DNA from 2 places in the Amycolatopsis samaneae genome. Region 2 is predicted to be linked to the other one. Evidence: riboswitches for the same ligand, from Rfam matches in the RefSeq annotation. Region 2 holds a riboswitch; the other holds the start of a gene.

Region 1 (7,653 bases), on a different contig from region 2:
CGACGTGTTCGGTGGTGCTGCCGAGCCCGAGGCTGACCCGCACCGCCTGCCGGCCCGCTCCCCCGGCGACGCCGATGAGCCGCTTCGTCGCCACGTGCGCGCAGAAGGCGCCGTCGCGCACGCCGATGCCGTACTCGGCCGACAGCACCGCCGCCAGCCAGCCGGGTTCGAACCCGTCGACCACGAAGCTGACCGTGCCGACGCGGTCCACCGGCGCGTCGAACAGCCGCAGCTCGGCGCAGCCCGGAATCGCGGCGAGACCCTTGCGCAGCCGGGAAAGCAGGATCTCCTCGTGCGCGCCGACCGCGTCCCAGTGGGCGGCGAGCTGCTCGCACGCCACGCCCAGCGCGTACACGCCGACGGTGTTGGGCGAACCGGCCTCGTGCCGTTCCGGCCCGTCGTTCCAGACGACGGCGAGTTCGTCGGCCTCGCCCGTGACGAGCTTGGTCGCGCCCCCGCCGGCGAGGTACGGCTGCGCGGCGCGCAGCCAGTCCGCGCGGCCGATCAGCGCGCCGGCGCCGAACGGGGCGTACAGCTTGTGGCCGGACAGCGCGACGTAGTCGACGTCCAGCTCCCGCAGGGAAATCCGGCGGTGCGGGGCGAGTTGCGCGGCGTCGAGCGCGATCCGGGCGCCGTGCCGGCGGGCCACCGCGGCGATCTCCGCCACCGGCAACAGCTCACCGGTCACATTGGACGCTCCGGTGACGACCACCAGACGCGGTCCCTGCGGGCACTCCGCGAGCGCTTCGTCCACAGCGGACACCGCGGCGAGCCGGGTACGCGGGGCGGGGATCCGCCGGACGTTCGGGCCACGCCACGGCAGTAGCGCGGCGTGGTGCTCGGTGTCGAACACGACCACCGAGGTGTGCCGGGGCAGGCTGCGGGCGAGCAGGTTGAAGGAATCGGTGGTGTTGCGGGTGAACACCACGGTGTCGGTGGCGCGCGCGTCGACGAACCGGCGCAGGATGTCGCGCGTGCGCTCGTAAAGCCGCGTCGAGACCTGCGAAGCGAATCCGGCGCCGCGGTGCACGCTCGCGTACCAGGGCAGGAACTCGTCCACCGCGCGGCGCACGGCGTCCAGACAGGGCGCGCTCGCGGCGTGGTCGAGGTTCGCGTAGCCGATCTCGCCACCGGTGACGAGCGGAACGCTCAGCCCGGCACCGGCGACCGCCGGAATTCCTTGCGGCGCAACGGTAACCGGGGTTTCGGTGGTGTTCTGGTGATTGACGGCGAGTGTCATCGGGTGCCTCCTCGGCGGTCCGGGGGACCCCCGGCGAGGGGCCCGCGCTTGCCCGCCGCACCTCGCGACAGGCCCGGTCCTCACCCGGGGCACCCCACCGCGGTTGGAGGGTTGCCGGCCAGCAAGCCGGGGCTTAGCGCTGGCACTCATGACCTGACGACGAAGATAGCCGACATCCCGGGCGCCGAGCCAGCCCCGTCCGGGTGACTGAGACAGCCGTCACTCTCGCAGGTCGCCGTGACGTGCTTCACACGGAAAGGGTGACAGGAGGTTGTCGCGAACGGCTGCGAAAGTCGGCGACATGACGATCATCGATCAGGACTGCCTCGCCGAAACCTTGGCGTTCAACGAGAAATTCGCCGCCACCGCCGCGAGCCGCCCGGCACGCGGGCGGACGCCGGACGCGGCCAAGCTGGCGCGCCTGCGCCGCAACCGGCTCGGCGGTGACACGCCGCCGGTCCGGCTGCCACAGGGAGAAGACCGTGTCGTCGACGGCGTGCGGGTGCGGGTCTTCGTGCCGGATCACGCCGACGGCGTCTACCTGCACCTCCACGGCGGCGGCTGGGCGTTCGGCTCCGCGGACGGGCAGGACGAACGGCTCTGGGGGCTCGCCGTGCGGGCGCGGCTGGCCGTGGTGAGCGTGGACTACCGCCTCGCCCCGGAACACCCGTTCCCCGCCGGACCGGACGACTGCGAAGCGGCCGCCCGCTGGCTGGTGCGGCACGCCGCCGCGGAGTTCGGGACCGAACGACTGCTGATCGGCGGCGAGTCGGCCGGGGCGCATCTCAGTGTCCTGACGCTGCTGCGGCTGCGGGACCGGCACGGCGTCACCGGCGCGTTCCGGTCGGCTCACCTGCTTTTCGGCGCGTACGACCTGTCGATGACGCCGAGCCAGCGGAGGTTCGGCTCGCGGCCGCTGCTGAGCAACACCGACTCCCTTCGCGGCGGCTACGAGCTGTGCACGCCGGGGCTGACCGAAGAACAGCGCCGCGACCCGGAGATCTCTCCGCTGTTCGCGGACCTGACCGGGCTGCCGCCCGCCCGGATCGCCGTCGGTACCGAGGATCCGCTGCTGGACGACTCGCTGTTCCTGGCCGCGCGCTGGCAGGCCGCGGGCGCGCCCGTTCGGCTCGACGTCGTCGCGGGCGCGATGCACGGCTTCACGCTGTTCCCGCTGACCGTCACCGAGCGGGAACTGAAGCGGGCACAGGACTTCCTGGCCACCGCGGGCCGGTAGCGTCGGCGCCATGAACCGGACCGCCCGGCTGTACGCGCTGGTGGAGGAGTTGCGCGCGGCGGCGCCGCGGCCACTGACGGTCGCGGCGCTCGCCACGCGGTTCGAGGTCAGCGCCCGCACGGTGCAACGCGATCTCCAGACCCTGATGGCGGCCGACGTCCCGGTGCGCGCGGTCCCCGGGCGCGGGGGTGGCTGGGCGATCGACCCGGAGACGACGCTGCCCCCGATCCACCTCACCGCGGGCGAGGCCTCGGCGCTGACCGCGGTGCTCGCCGCGGCGGGCGCCACCACCCCGTACGCCGGCGCGGCCCGGACGGCGGCGCAGAAGATCGCCGCCGCGATGACCGGCCCCGCCTCGGCCGCGGCCCGCGACCTCGCCGCCCGCGTCCTCGCCCTGCCCGCGCCCGGCGACCGGGCGGTCCGCGACGCGGTGGAACGGGCCGTCACCGGGCACGGCGTGCTCCGGCTGTCCTACACGGACGCGTCCGGGCGCGAGAGCGTCCGCGTCGTGGAACCGGCCGGGCTCCTCACCGCCCGCGGGCAGTGGTACCTCGTCGCCTGGTGCCGCGAACGCCGCGCGGGCCGGGGTTTCCGGCTGGACCGGATCGTGGCGGCGGCGCCGACCGGGGAACGCGCGCGGCCCCACGACCTGGCCGAGCTCCTGCGCGGCTCGGCAGGCGCCGGGGCCGTGCCACCCGCCGCGCTCGCGCCGCTGCGCTAGTGCCCGGACTCGCCCTTCCAGCGGGCGAGCCGCCCGGCGCGGTCGACCGCGCGCAACCGGCGTTCGGTGGCGGCGCGGGCCCGCTCGGTGGTGACCACCAGCAACTGGTCGTGTTCCTGGAGCCGGCTGGTCTTCTGCGGGGTGAACCCGGCGCCGTCGCGCACCACGAGGCTCACCGTCGCGTCGACCGGCAGCCGCAGCTCCGACAGGTACACGCCGTGCAGCCGTGATCCGGCCTGGATGCGGACCTGCAACAGCTCGGCACCCAGCTCGTCGAGCGGCGCGGAGTCGACCTCGATCTCCTTCGGTTCGGTGCCCCTGGTCAGCCCCAGCACCCGAGCGAGCGGGCTCAACGTCGCGCCCTGTAACAGGGTCAGCACGATGACCAGCACGAACACCGCGTCCACCAGCCGTTGCGCGCCCGGCACGCCCTGGGACAGCGGGATCATCGCGAGCACGATCGGTACCGCGCCGCGCAGTCCTGCCCAGGACAGGAACACCTGTTCCCGCCAGGGCACGCGGAACGGGAGCATCGAAAGCAGCACCGAGAGGGGACGCGCGAGCAGCAGGACGACCGCGCCCGCGACCAGGCCCGGCACCAGCGTCTCCAGCAGCCTGCTCGGCGAGGCGAACAGGCCGAGCAGCACGAACAGCCCGATCTGGGCGAGCCAGCCGAGTCCTTCGGCGAACGAGAGCGTGTCGGAACGGTGCGGCAGCCGGGAATTGCCCAGCACCAGCCCGGCGACGTAGGTCGCGAGCAGGCCGGAGGCGTGCGCGAGCTGACCGCTGGAGAAGGCCAGGACACACACCGACACCGTGGCGAGCGGATACAGACCGGTGGCGGGCAGCGCGGCTCTTCGCAGCGCGAGCGCCCCGAGCCAGCCGAGCAGCAGGCCGATCACCAGCCCGGCGGCCAGTTCGTAGACCACCAGCAGCGGCAGCGTCCAGTCCACTGTGGACCCGGCGGCGAGCACGACGACGGCGATGTAGGCGGGCGCGTCGTTGAGGCCGGACTCCAGCTCCAGCATGCCGACCAGCCGTTTGCCGACCCCGGCCGTGCGCAGCACGGAAAACACCGCGGCCGCGTCGGTCGAGGCGAGCACCGCGCCCCACAGCAGCGCGAGCTGCCAGTCGAGGCCGAGCAGCCAGTGCAGCGCCGAACCGGTGACCGCCACGCTCACCACCACGGCCACAGTGGACAGTGCGAGTCCGGGCCCCAGCGCGGGTTTCACCGCCTGCCACCGCGTGGTGAGCCCGCCCTCGGTGAGGATCAGGACCAGCGCGGCGATGCCGAGCGACTGCGTCAGCTCGGGGTTCTCGAAGCGGATGCCGAAGCCGGCTTCGCCCAGCAGGACACCGATTCCCAGGTACAGCAGCAACGAGGGCAGCCCGAGCCGGACCGACACGCGCACCGCCACCACCGAGGCGAGCAGCACGATCCCGCCGACGCCGAGCAGCACGGGAAGCTGATCCATGTCGCCTCCCTTCCCGGCCGCCGTGGGCTCTCAGGATAAAGAGGCGGGGTGGTTACCCGATCGTGTACCGATGCCGAGCGACGCCCACCGGGTGTGTTAAAGAAATATCAAAATGCCGGTTCTTCCAGCGTGTCGAGGTCGACACCGAGCGCGCCGAACGGTTCGGCCGCGGCGGGCAGCACCCGGATCGCGCGCGGCTGGTGACCCCGCTCGACCCAGCCCGCGGCCAGCGCCCGCGCCAGCAGCGCCGCGGGTGCCCCGCCGCCGAGGTGCTCGCGCCGCTCCGTCCAATCCAGACAGTCGCGCAGCAGCGGCCGCCGCTCCCGGACACCGAGCTCGACGCCGAGCCCGGTCAGCACCTCGCGACCGCGGCCGGTGAGGGTGAGCCCGGCCCCGGTGTCGACCAGTCCGCGCGCGACCATCCCCGTACGCAGCGCGACACCGAGGCGCCCGGCCAGATGGTCGTAACAGGTGCGGGCGAACTCCAGCTTGCGGACGCGCACCGAGGAACGCAGCCCGGTGGGCGCGCGGCGGTCGGCGTGCTGCGCGAGGTGCTCGATCAGCTCCGCCACCCGGGGGTCGGCGATCCGGACGTAGGCGTGCCGCCCCTGTTTCAGCCGCTCCACGAACCCGGCGTCCACCAGCCGGGTGACGTGCTCGCTCGCCGTCGACACCGCGATCCGCGCGGTCGCGGCCAGCTCGCCGATGGTCCACGCCCGGCCGTCGAGCAACGCCAGGCACATCGCCGCCCGGCTCGGGTCGGCGAGCACCGCGGCCACCTCGGCCAGCGCGATGGTCTCCATGCCCCTCACCGTAGAAGGCGGATCGTTCGGCCGCCGCCGAAACGTGCGCCGCCACCGAGGGACGTCCACGTCACACGCCAGCGAATAAGGGTTGCCTAACTCCGGGCGGCTCGTTACCGTTCAAGTCCTCAGATGACATGAGGAGTTGACATGACAGACCTGACACTCGTGGAGCAGGCCGCGGCGGTGCGGGCACGCGAGGTGTCCCCGGTGGAGCTGACCGAGGAGTACCTGCGCCGGATCGACCGCGACAACGACAAGGTGGGCGCCTACCTCACCGTGGACCACGAGGGCGCGCTGGCCGCTGCCCGCGAGGCGGAAGCGCTGGTGCGGTCCGGTACGGGAGAACCGCCGGTGCTGTGCGGCGTGCCGATCTCGGTGAAGGACACCTGGCCGGTCGCGGGCCTGCGGTACACCTCGGGCTCGCAGGTCTTCGCCGACCGGGTCGCCGAGGTGGACGCGGCGGTCGTGGAACAGCTGCGGCGGGCGGGCATGGTGGTGCTGGGCAAGACCAACGCGCCCGAGTTCGGGCTCTCCTCCTACACCGAGACGGTGTTCGGCCCGGCCCGCAATCCGCACGACCTCACCCGCACCGCCGGTGGGTCCAGCGGCGGGGCCGCCGCCTCGGTGGCGGCCGGGCTGGCCCCGGCGGCGCAGGGCAGCGACGGTGGCGGTTCGATCCGCATCCCGGCCGCGTGTTGCGGACTGGTGGGGATCAAGCCGAGCAGGGGACGGGTGAGCCCGACCCCCGGGGCGGACCCGGCGGGCCTGGTGACCGCCGGACCGCTCGCGCGCACCGTCGCGGACGCCGCGCTGCTGCTGGACGTCATGAGCACCGGACGGCCCGGCGACGCCCACCGGTTGCCACCGGCTCCGGCGGGGCACTTCCTGAACAGCGCCATGAGCACGCCGGACCCGCTGCGGATCGGCGTGATCCGGGGCCCGGCGACCGACGACCCGTGGTGCCGTCAGGCCTGTGACGACACCGCCGAACTGCTCGCCGAACTGGGCCATCACGTCGAGGACGCCCCCTCGGCAGGCCCCGACGACTACCGCGCGGAGTTCACGATCGTGTGGTCGCTGCTCGCCGGGGCGGCGCCGGTCCCCGCCGAGCGGGAGCGGGAACTGCTCCCGCTGACCCGGTGGCTGCGCGAGAAGGCCCGTGGCTACGACGCGGTGACCTTCCTGTCCACGCTGATGTCGATGCAGGCCACCGCGCGCCGGATCGCCGGCCGCTACGACCGGTTCGACGTGGTCGTCAGCTCCACCCTGGCCAAGCTCCCGCCGCTGGTGGGCGCCCTCGCCGACGTCGATCCCTCGCGGACCTTCGAGAACATGCTGGAGTTCCACCCGCTCACACCGCTGGCGAACATCACCGGCCAGCCGTCGATGTCGGTTCCCGCGCGGCGGACTCCCGGCGGCCTGCCGACCGGTGTGCAGCTCACCGGGCGCCACGGCGCCGAGACGACCCTCGTTTCCGTCGCGGCACAGCTGGAGCGGGCCCAGTCATGAGAAAGGTCCAACTGGGTTTCCTGACCGGTACCCATGTCGTCAACGACCTGTACCAGGGTTCGGTGCCGGCGTTGCTGCCGTTCATGATGAGCGAACGACACTACAGTTACGCGGCCGTGTCCGGGATCGCACTGGCCGCGACGGGTTTGTCCAGTGTGGTGCAGCCGGTGTTCGGCATGATCGTGGACCGGGCCCACCGCGGCTGGCTGGCGCCCGTGGGCTTTCTCGTGGCCGCCGCCGGGATCGCCGGCGCCGGTTTCGCGGACGGCTACCTGCTCACCTGGATCTGCGTCGCCGTGGCGGGAATCGGGGTGGCCGCCTACCACCCGCCCGCCACGAACCAGGCTCGCGCGGCGGGCGGCAGGTCCCAGAAGGCGATGAGCCTGTTCTCGGTGGGCGGCACACTGGGCAGCTCGCTCGCCCCCGCACTGGTCACCGCGGTCGTCGGATCGCTCGGCCTGTCGGGAAGTTACCTGCTGGCCGTCCCCGCGGTGGTGATGGCGGTGCTGTGGCTGCTCAATCACCGCAACGCCCGCGCGCTGGTCCGCGACGGGAACACGGCCACCGAGTCCACTGTGGACGTCCAGGACGACTGGCGGGCCTTCGGCAGGCTGGTGGCCGCCACCGTCGGCTGGTCGATCCCTTATGTGACAGTCAGTTCGCTG
Region 2 (7,653 bases):
CTCGACATCCCGGACCGCGTCAACCCGATCCTCACCGGTGACTACGCGGCCGAGCAGGCGCGCTGGGAGTCGGTCCCGATCGAGGTCGGCAAGCCGCTGAACAAGCCGACCCCGTTGTTCGCCAAGCTCGACCCGGAACTCGGCGAGACCGGTCCGGAGTGGGCGCCGATCCAGAAGTAAGGAACAGCATGGGTGACGACAAGCGCGAGCTGCCCCCGATCCCGGACCGGCTGCCCGTGTCGGTGGTGGACGCGCACACCCATCTCGACGCGTGCGGCGCGGTCACCGCGGCCGATGTCTCGGCCATGGTCGACCGCGCCGAGCGCGCCGGAGTGTCCCGTGTGGTCACCGTCGCGGACGACCTCGCGGCCGCGCGGTGGGCCGCCGAGGCGTCCACCTGGGACCGCCGGGTGTTCGCCGCGGTGGCGATCCATCCCACCCGTACCAAGGAGTTCGGCGACGCCGAGAAGTCCGAAGTGGAGCGTCTGGCGCGGCAGGACCGCGTCGTGGCCGTCGGCGAGACCGGGCTCGACTACTACTGGGACTACTCGCCGCACGACGCGCAGCAGGACGCTTTCCGGTGGCACATCGACCTCGCCAAGCGCGTCGGCAAGCCGCTGATGATCCACGACCGCGAGGCCCACGAGGACGTCCTGCGCATCCTCGACGAGGAAGGCGCGCCGGACGATGTCGTCTTCCACTGCTTCTCCGGCGACGAGCACATCGCGCGCCGGTGTGTCGACGCGGGTTACGTGCTGTCGTTCGCGGGGACGGTGACCTTCCGGAACGCGCGCGGACTGCACGAGGCGGCGCGAATCGTGCCGCCGGGGCAGTACCTCGCCGAGACGGACGCGCCGTTCCTGACCCCCCATCCGTTCCGTGGGCGGCCGAACGAACCGTTCTGCACCGCTTATACCGTGCGGCATCTCGCGGGGCTGCGGGGCGAGGCGGTGCACGAGGTCGCGGACGCGGTCCGGACCACCGCCGAACGAGTCTTCCGGCTGCCGAGTGTCACATCGTGTTGAACGGACTGCGACATTCGAGGTGTCACATTCGTCCACCTGATGAGTGACGCAGATCACGACACTCCGGGGGGTGTTTGCGCAACCCGCTCACCTCCGTTACTGTCCCGTGATCGTGCCGGTCGGACACTGCGAAAGCAGTTGGCGGCTGTTACGCCCACAGTCACGTCAGTGCACGTCGGGGAAGCGGAACCGGGGTTGGTACGACTCGGAACCGTGACGATGGCGCTGGCTGCGGGTGTCGGACTTCATCAGGCACGCCGGAAGGATCGGCGAGCCGAGGCGAAGGACGTCGTAGCGAATGCGATGTCCTGGGAAAGGGAACGACCCGGTGACTGGTAGCAGGACGGCCGTACTCGACCGTGAGCTGGAAGACACCGCCTACGGGCAGCTCGACTTCTCCGACGACCCGCGCATCACCCAGCAGGACATCCTGGCTGCGCTCGGCCCCGACGCCGACGCGCTCATGGCCGAGGTGGACGTCGATGTCGACGAGCTGATCCAGCTCATCAACGCCGAGACCACGATGCTCCCGCCCATCGTCCTGCCGGACGAGGTGGCCGAGGACCGGGTCGGCAAGGACACCGGGAAGCCCGCCGCGATCGAGGTCAAGGCCGACGACGGCCTGCGCGAGGCGACCCGCACCTGGAAGAAGCGATTCCTCAAGGGCGCCGCGCTCGGCGTCCTGCTCAGCATCGCCGGTGGCGGTGCCGCCGCCCTCGCGGCGAACAAGAGCGTCACCGTCGACGTCGACGGCCAGCAGCGCACCGTGCACAGCTTCGGCGACACCGTCGGCGAGGTGCTCAAGGACGCGGGCCTCGCGGTCGGCGACCACGACTCGCTCTCGCCCTCCCCGCAGGCCGCGGTCGGCGACGGCGGTGTCATCAAGCTGGAGCGTGGCCGTCAGCTCAAGCTCGTCGTGGACGGCGCGGAGCGGTCCTCCTGGGTCCGCGCGACCACCCTCGGCGAGGCGCTCACCCAGCTCGGCATGACCGACGTCGTCAAGCCCGGCGCCTGGACCTCGATGCCGTCGAACGGCGAGCTGCCCCTCGAGGGCGCCACCGTCCAGGTCAAGACACTCAAGAACATCACGCTCTACGACGGCGCGAACGAGCCGAAGAAGCTCACCAGCAACGCCGTCACCACCAAGGAACTCCTTGGCGAGCTGAAGATGCCGCTCGGCCCGGACGACGCGGTCGAGGGCGGCCTCGACGTCAAGCTGACCGACGGGGCCGAGGTTCACGTCAGCCGCACCGGCGTCTCGATGGTCAACCAGAAGGAGACCATCGACCCGCCCGAGCAGAAGATCGACGACCCGACGCTGGAGAAGGGCAAGACCAAGGTCGAGGACCCTGGCACCCCCGGCGAGAAGATGGTGACCTACAAGGTCACCAAGAAGAACGGCGCCGAGGTCTCCCGGGAGCACGTCTCCGAGGAGGTCCTCACCCAGCCGAAGCCGAAGGTCACCCGCGTCGGCACCAAGAAGCCCGCGCAGCCCGCCATCGGCGACACCTCGGTGTGGGACCGCATCGCCCAGTGCGAGTCGACCGGTAACTGGTCCATCAACACCGGCAACGGTTACTACGGCGGCCTCCAGTTCGACAAGCAGACCTGGGACGCCTACGGCGGTGGCCAGTACGCGGCCTACCCGCACCAGGCCTCGCGCGAGCAGCAGATCGCGGTGGCCGAGAAGGTCCGCGACGCGCGCGGCGGCTACAGCGCCTGGGGCTGCAAGCCCTGATCATCTGTCTTCCGTGAGGGCCCCTGGCGCGCTGCGCCGGGGGCCTTCGCTTTGCCAGTGCTCGGGCCCTTTGCCGCTGTCTCGGTGGCCGGATGCGCTGAAGGCGTCCTTCACTGCGGTCAACGCACTGAAAGCGTCCTTCAGCACCCCGGAAGCCGGTGACATCTCAGCGGCTTCTGTCACGCTCGCTGTGACGAATCGACCTTCAGTGCACCTTGTGGTCCGTGAATGCCACATTGAGGGACTCAGAGTCCCTCAATGTGGCATTCACGGACCCTCGCCACCTCCGGGTTCGTGCCGAAGGCGTCCCTCGGCACGTCCCGGCCACCGGACGCTGGGTACGATCTGCCGGTGGTGGAACTGCTTGGCCCTGCCGAGATCAGGGGGCTCGCGGCCGAGCTGGACGTCCGGCCGACGAAGAAGCTCGGCCAGAACTTCGTGCACGATCCGAACACCGTCCGGCGCATCGTCGAGCTCGCCGGCGTCGGGGCGGGTGACGTCGTCCTCGAGGTCGGGCCGGGGCTCGGCTCGCTGACCCTCGGGCTGCTCGGCACCGGTGCCGAGGTGATCGCCGTCGAGATCGATCCCGTACTCGCTGAGCGGCTGCCCGTGACGGTCGCCGAGCGCGGCGCGGAGGCCGCCGGGAGGCTGACGGTGGTCGGTGCCGACGCGCTCCGCGTCCGGGCCGCCGAACTGCCCGCCGAGCCGGTGGCACTGGTCGCGAACCTGCCCTACAACGTCGCGGTGCCCGTCGTGCTGCACCTGCTCGCCGAGCTGCCCTCGCTCGCGCGCGGTCTCGTCATGGTGCAGACCGAGGTCGCCGACCGGATGGCCGCCGGGCCGGGCGGCCGGATCTACGGCGTGCCCAGCGTCAAGCTCGCCTGGTACGGCAGGGCCCGCAAGGTCGCCGCCGTGCCACGGTCGGTGTTCTGGCCGGTACCCAACGTCGATTCCGCGCTGGTTTCCTTCGAGCGCACGGATTTCGAGTCCACAGTGGACGAAGTGAACGCGTCGGGCGGGGTGGACAGGGAGGCCCTGTTCGCCGTCGTGGACGCGGCCTTCGCGCAGCGGCGGAAAACCCTGCGCGCGGCGCTCGCCGGGTGGGCGGGTTCTGCGGAGCGCGCGGGCGCGCTGCTCACCGCGGCGGGGATCGATCCGAAGACCAGGGGCGAACAGCTCGGTGTCGGCGACTTCGCGCGCATCGTGGCGGCGTCGCGCGCATCCGGTGCGTGACCGCTTTCCCGTGAAGGGCCGCGTGGCCGCCTGATCCCGGTTTCCGGACACGGCCAGTCGTGTGATCTGCGCCTATGGGCTTGCGTTCAATCCATGGGATCGGTTTTACTCAATGCGTCCATCCCGAGCGACTGAGAGACCTGGCTCGCCGAAGTCGCAGCAACCACCCCACCGGGCAGGTGCTACCGCCAGGACCGATGGAGGCCACTTCCATGAAGAGGGTTGCCCGCCCGCTCCTGCTCACCAGGCGGCGCGTAGTCGATGAAGGTCGCCGCACGGTCTGTGCGTGTCGACGCTCCACCGTTCTCGCCTGAGTTCTTCCGCCTGCATTCCACTTCGTGAGCACCGTCCAATTTGGACGGTCAATTGGTGAACGGTCGGCGCGCCCGCGGGGTGCTGCGCCCAGCTTCTGGAGCCTTTCGTGATCACTGTCGAAAACCTGACCAAATCCTTTCCCCACAACGGAAATCCGGTCGTCGCGCTGCGGGACGTGAGCGTCGACGTGCAGGCCGGTTCCCTCTTCGGCGTGGTCGGCCCGGCCGGCTCGGGCAAGTCCACCCTCGCCCGGTGCATCGCGCTGCAGGAGCGCCCCGACCGCGGCGTGGTCCGGCTCGACGGCCTCAACACCGGCACGCTCGACGGCAGGCGCCTTCGCGAGATCCGCCGTCAGCTCGGCGTGGTCGGCACCAAGCCGGAGCTGATCGCCGAGCGGACCATCGCGGGCAACATCGCCACCCCGCTGGAACAGCTGGGGGTGGACGGGCCGCAGCGCCGCAGCCGGGTGGGCACGCTGCTCGACCTCGTCGGGCTCACCCCGCGCGCCGCCCAGCGCCCTGCCGAGCTGACCGAGGGCCAGCTGCGCCGGGTCGCCGTCGCGAAGGCCCTTGCCGCGGGCCCGTCGGTGCTGCTGGCCGACGACCCGACCTCCGGTGTCAGCGCCGACGAGGCGGGCGCCGTGCTGACCGTGCTCGACCGCGCCAGGGCCGAGCTGGGCGTCACGATCGTGGTCACCACCCCGGACACGACCGTGGTGCGGCGCGTGTGCGACGACGTCGCGGTGCTGGAGGACGGCGCCGTCCTCGAACGCGGCACCGTGCTGGACCTGATCTCCGACCCGGCCAGCCGCACCGCGCAGGCCCTGCTGCCCGCGATCGAGACCACCCGCGCGCAGTCCGCGCGCTACGACCGCGCGGTGGACGTCGTGCTGATCGGCTTCGCGTCGGTCGGTGCCCTGCTCCCCGAGGCGGCGGGCCGCTTCGACGTCGAGCTCGCCACCATCGGCGGCGGCATCACCCGCGTCGGGGACACCCCGGTGGGCCGGTTCCGGCTCGGTGTCCGCGGTGAGCGGTCGGACGCGGCGCTGGCGTGGATCGCCGAGCGCGGCGGCCGCGTCACGCACGCGGTGCGGGGCCCGCAGGGCGTCGCCGCCTGACCCGTCGGCATAGGAAGGTCCGTGGGGGCCTCCTTGAGGGACCTGGAGTCCCTCGGGGAGGCCCCCACGGACCTTTTCGTTACGGGGCCGGGAGCGTGTCGCGTGTTCTCCTTCCGCGAGCGGTCCGGACGGGGCCACGTAGGCTTGACGTGTGCTCGCTGTCGTCCCGCCCCCAGTGACCGTTCGCGTTCCCGCCAAGGTCAACCTGCACCTCGCGGTCTCCGACCTGCGCGAGGACGGCTACCACGAGCTGGTGACCGTCTTCCAGGCGCTTTCGCTGACCGACGAGGTGACCGTCATGGCCACCGAGGAGCCGGGTATCGAGGTCTACGGCGAGGGCGAGGGTTCGGTGCCCACCGGCGCGAACAACCTCGCCTGGCGCGCGGCGCAGGCGCTGGCCGCGCACGTCGGGAAGCCGGGGGCCGAGGCGAAGGTCCGCATCGTGCTCCGCAAGGGCATCCCGGTGGCGGGCGGGATGGCCGGGGGCAGCGCGGACGCGGCGGCCACGCTGGTCGGGCTGGCCTCGTTGTGGAAGCTGGACGTCACCCGCGACGAACTCGCCGAGCTCGCGGCCGGGCTCGGCAGCGACGTCCCGTTCGCGCTCTACGGCGGCACGGCGCTGGGCACCGGCCGCGGTGAGCAGCTCGTGCCGGTGCTGGCGCGGCACACGTTCCACTGGGTGCTGGCCTTCGACCAGCGTGGCCTGTCGACGCCGCGCGTGTTCGGCGAGCTGGACCGGCTCCGTGCCGAGGGCAAGCCGCCGCGGATCGGCTCGCACACCCCCGTGGTCGAGGCGCTGGCCTCGGGTGATCCCCGGCAGCTCGCGCTGCTGCTGGGCAACGATCTGCAGGCGGCCGCGGTGTCGCTGCGGCCGGGGCTGCGCCGGACGCTGCGGGCCGGGGTCAACGCCGGCGCGCTCGCGGGCACGGTCTCGGGGTCGGGGCCGACGTGTGCGTTCCTGTGCGCCGACGCGCAGTCCGCGGTCGAGGTCGCGGCCGAGCTGTCCGGTGCCGGGGTGTGCCGCACCGTGCGGGTCGCGCACGGCCCGGTCCCCGGCGCGCGGCTGGTCGGCGGGGACGACGCGCCCCGCTCGGCGCCGCCGAGGGTGCACGCATGAGACATACCTGGGTGTCTGGAGTGGACGTCCTTTGTGGATAGTGGCGGCGCCTGCCGTCGCACGTGGTTTTCGAGTACTGGAAAGGATCGGCTGAGCGGATGGCCAACCTGGTCAACCTGGAGTCGGTGAGCAAGTCCTACGGGGTGCGCCCGCTGCTGGACGGGGTTTCCCTCGGTGTGGCCGAAGGGCAGCGCATCGGCGTCGTCGGTCTCAACGGGGGCGGCAAGACGACGCTGCTGGAGGTGCTCGCCGGGATCAGCGAACCGGATTCCGGGCGGGTGAGCCAGGTGCGCGGTCTGCGGATGGCCGTGGTCACCCAGCGGACCGAGCTGCCGGAGGGCAGTACCGTCGGCGACGTCGTGCTCGCCCGTTACGGCGCCGAGCACGAATGGGCCGCCGACCCGCGCGTGCGTTCCATTGTGGACGGTCTGGGGATCACCGCGATCGGGCTGGACACCCCGACGGCCACCCTCTCCGGCGGCGAACGGCGCCGCGTCTCGCTCGCGGCGGCGCTGACCGGCGAACTGGACCTCGTCGTGCTCGACGAGCCGACCAACCACCTCGACATCGAGGGCGTGCACTGGCTTGCCGAGCACCTGCTGTCACGCCGGATCGCCGTGGTGGTGGTGACCCACGACCGGTGGTTCCTCGACACCGTCGCGACGCTCACCTGGGAGGTCGCGGGTGGCCGGGTCGAGCAGTACGAGGGCGGGTACGCGGACTGGGTGTTCGCCCGTGCCGAGCGTGCGCGGCTGGCGGCGACGCTGGAGGAGAAGCGGAAGAACCTGGCACGCAAGGAACTCGCCTGGCTCCAGCGCGGGGCGAAGGCGCGGACGTCGAAGCCGCGGTATCGCATCGAGGCGGCCGAGGCGTTGATCTCCGACGTCCCGGAGCCGCGGGATTCGGTGGAGCTGCTGGCCTTCGCCAGGCGCAGGCTCGGGAAAACCGTGCTGGAACTGGAAGACGTCTCGCTCAGTGCCGGGGATCGCGTGCTGCTGGATCACCTCACCTGGCGCGTCGGGCCCGGCGACCGCGTCGGCCTGGTCGGGGTCAACGGCTCCGGGAAGACGACGTTGCTGAAGCTGCTCGGCGGCGACGTCGAATCCAC

Evidence for each region. A riboswitch is a leader RNA that binds a small molecule or an ion and turns the genes downstream of it on or off. The one in region 2 is predicted to bind S-adenosylmethionine.
Region 1: linked by a shared signal. The riboswitch ahead of ABD987_RS31060 (aminotransferase class V-fold PLP-dependent enzyme) and the one ahead of ABD987_RS16635 (methionine ABC transporter ATP-binding protein) in region 2 are both predicted to bind S-adenosylmethionine.

The regions. Positions count from the first base shown of each region.
Region 1 covers NZ_BAABHG010000013.1:107,594-115,246, reverse strand. The annotation lists gene ABD987_RS31060 (aminotransferase class V-fold PLP-dependent enzyme) at 1-1,240, opposite strand, end outside; SAM riboswitch class IV at 1,280-1,394, opposite strand; gene ABD987_RS31055 (alpha/beta hydrolase) at 1,542-2,477, shown strand; gene ABD987_RS31050 (helix-turn-helix transcriptional regulator) at 2,488-3,198, shown strand; gene ABD987_RS31045 (potassium/proton antiporter) at 3,195-4,673, opposite strand; gene ABD987_RS31040 (ArsR/SmtB family transcription factor) at 4,781-5,476, opposite strand; gene ABD987_RS31035 (amidase) at 5,627-6,988, shown strand; gene ABD987_RS31030 (MFS transporter) at 6,985-7,653, shown strand, end outside.
Region 2 covers NZ_BAABHG010000006.1:7,202-14,854, reverse strand. The annotation lists gene metG (methionine--tRNA ligase) at 1-180, shown strand, start outside; gene ABD987_RS16650 (TatD family hydrolase) at 189-1,025, shown strand; gene ABD987_RS16645 (resuscitation-promoting factor) at 1,324-2,763, shown strand; gene rsmA (16S rRNA (adenine(1518)-N(6)/adenine(1519)-N(6))-dimethyltransferase RsmA) at 3,115-3,996, shown strand; SAM riboswitch class I at 4,112-4,200, shown strand; gene ABD987_RS16635 (methionine ABC transporter ATP-binding protein) at 4,418-5,428, shown strand; gene ABD987_RS16630 (4-(cytidine 5'-diphospho)-2-C-methyl-D-erythritol kinase) at 5,580-6,545, shown strand; gene ABD987_RS16625 (ABC-F family ATP-binding cassette domain-containing protein) at 6,644-7,653, shown strand, end outside.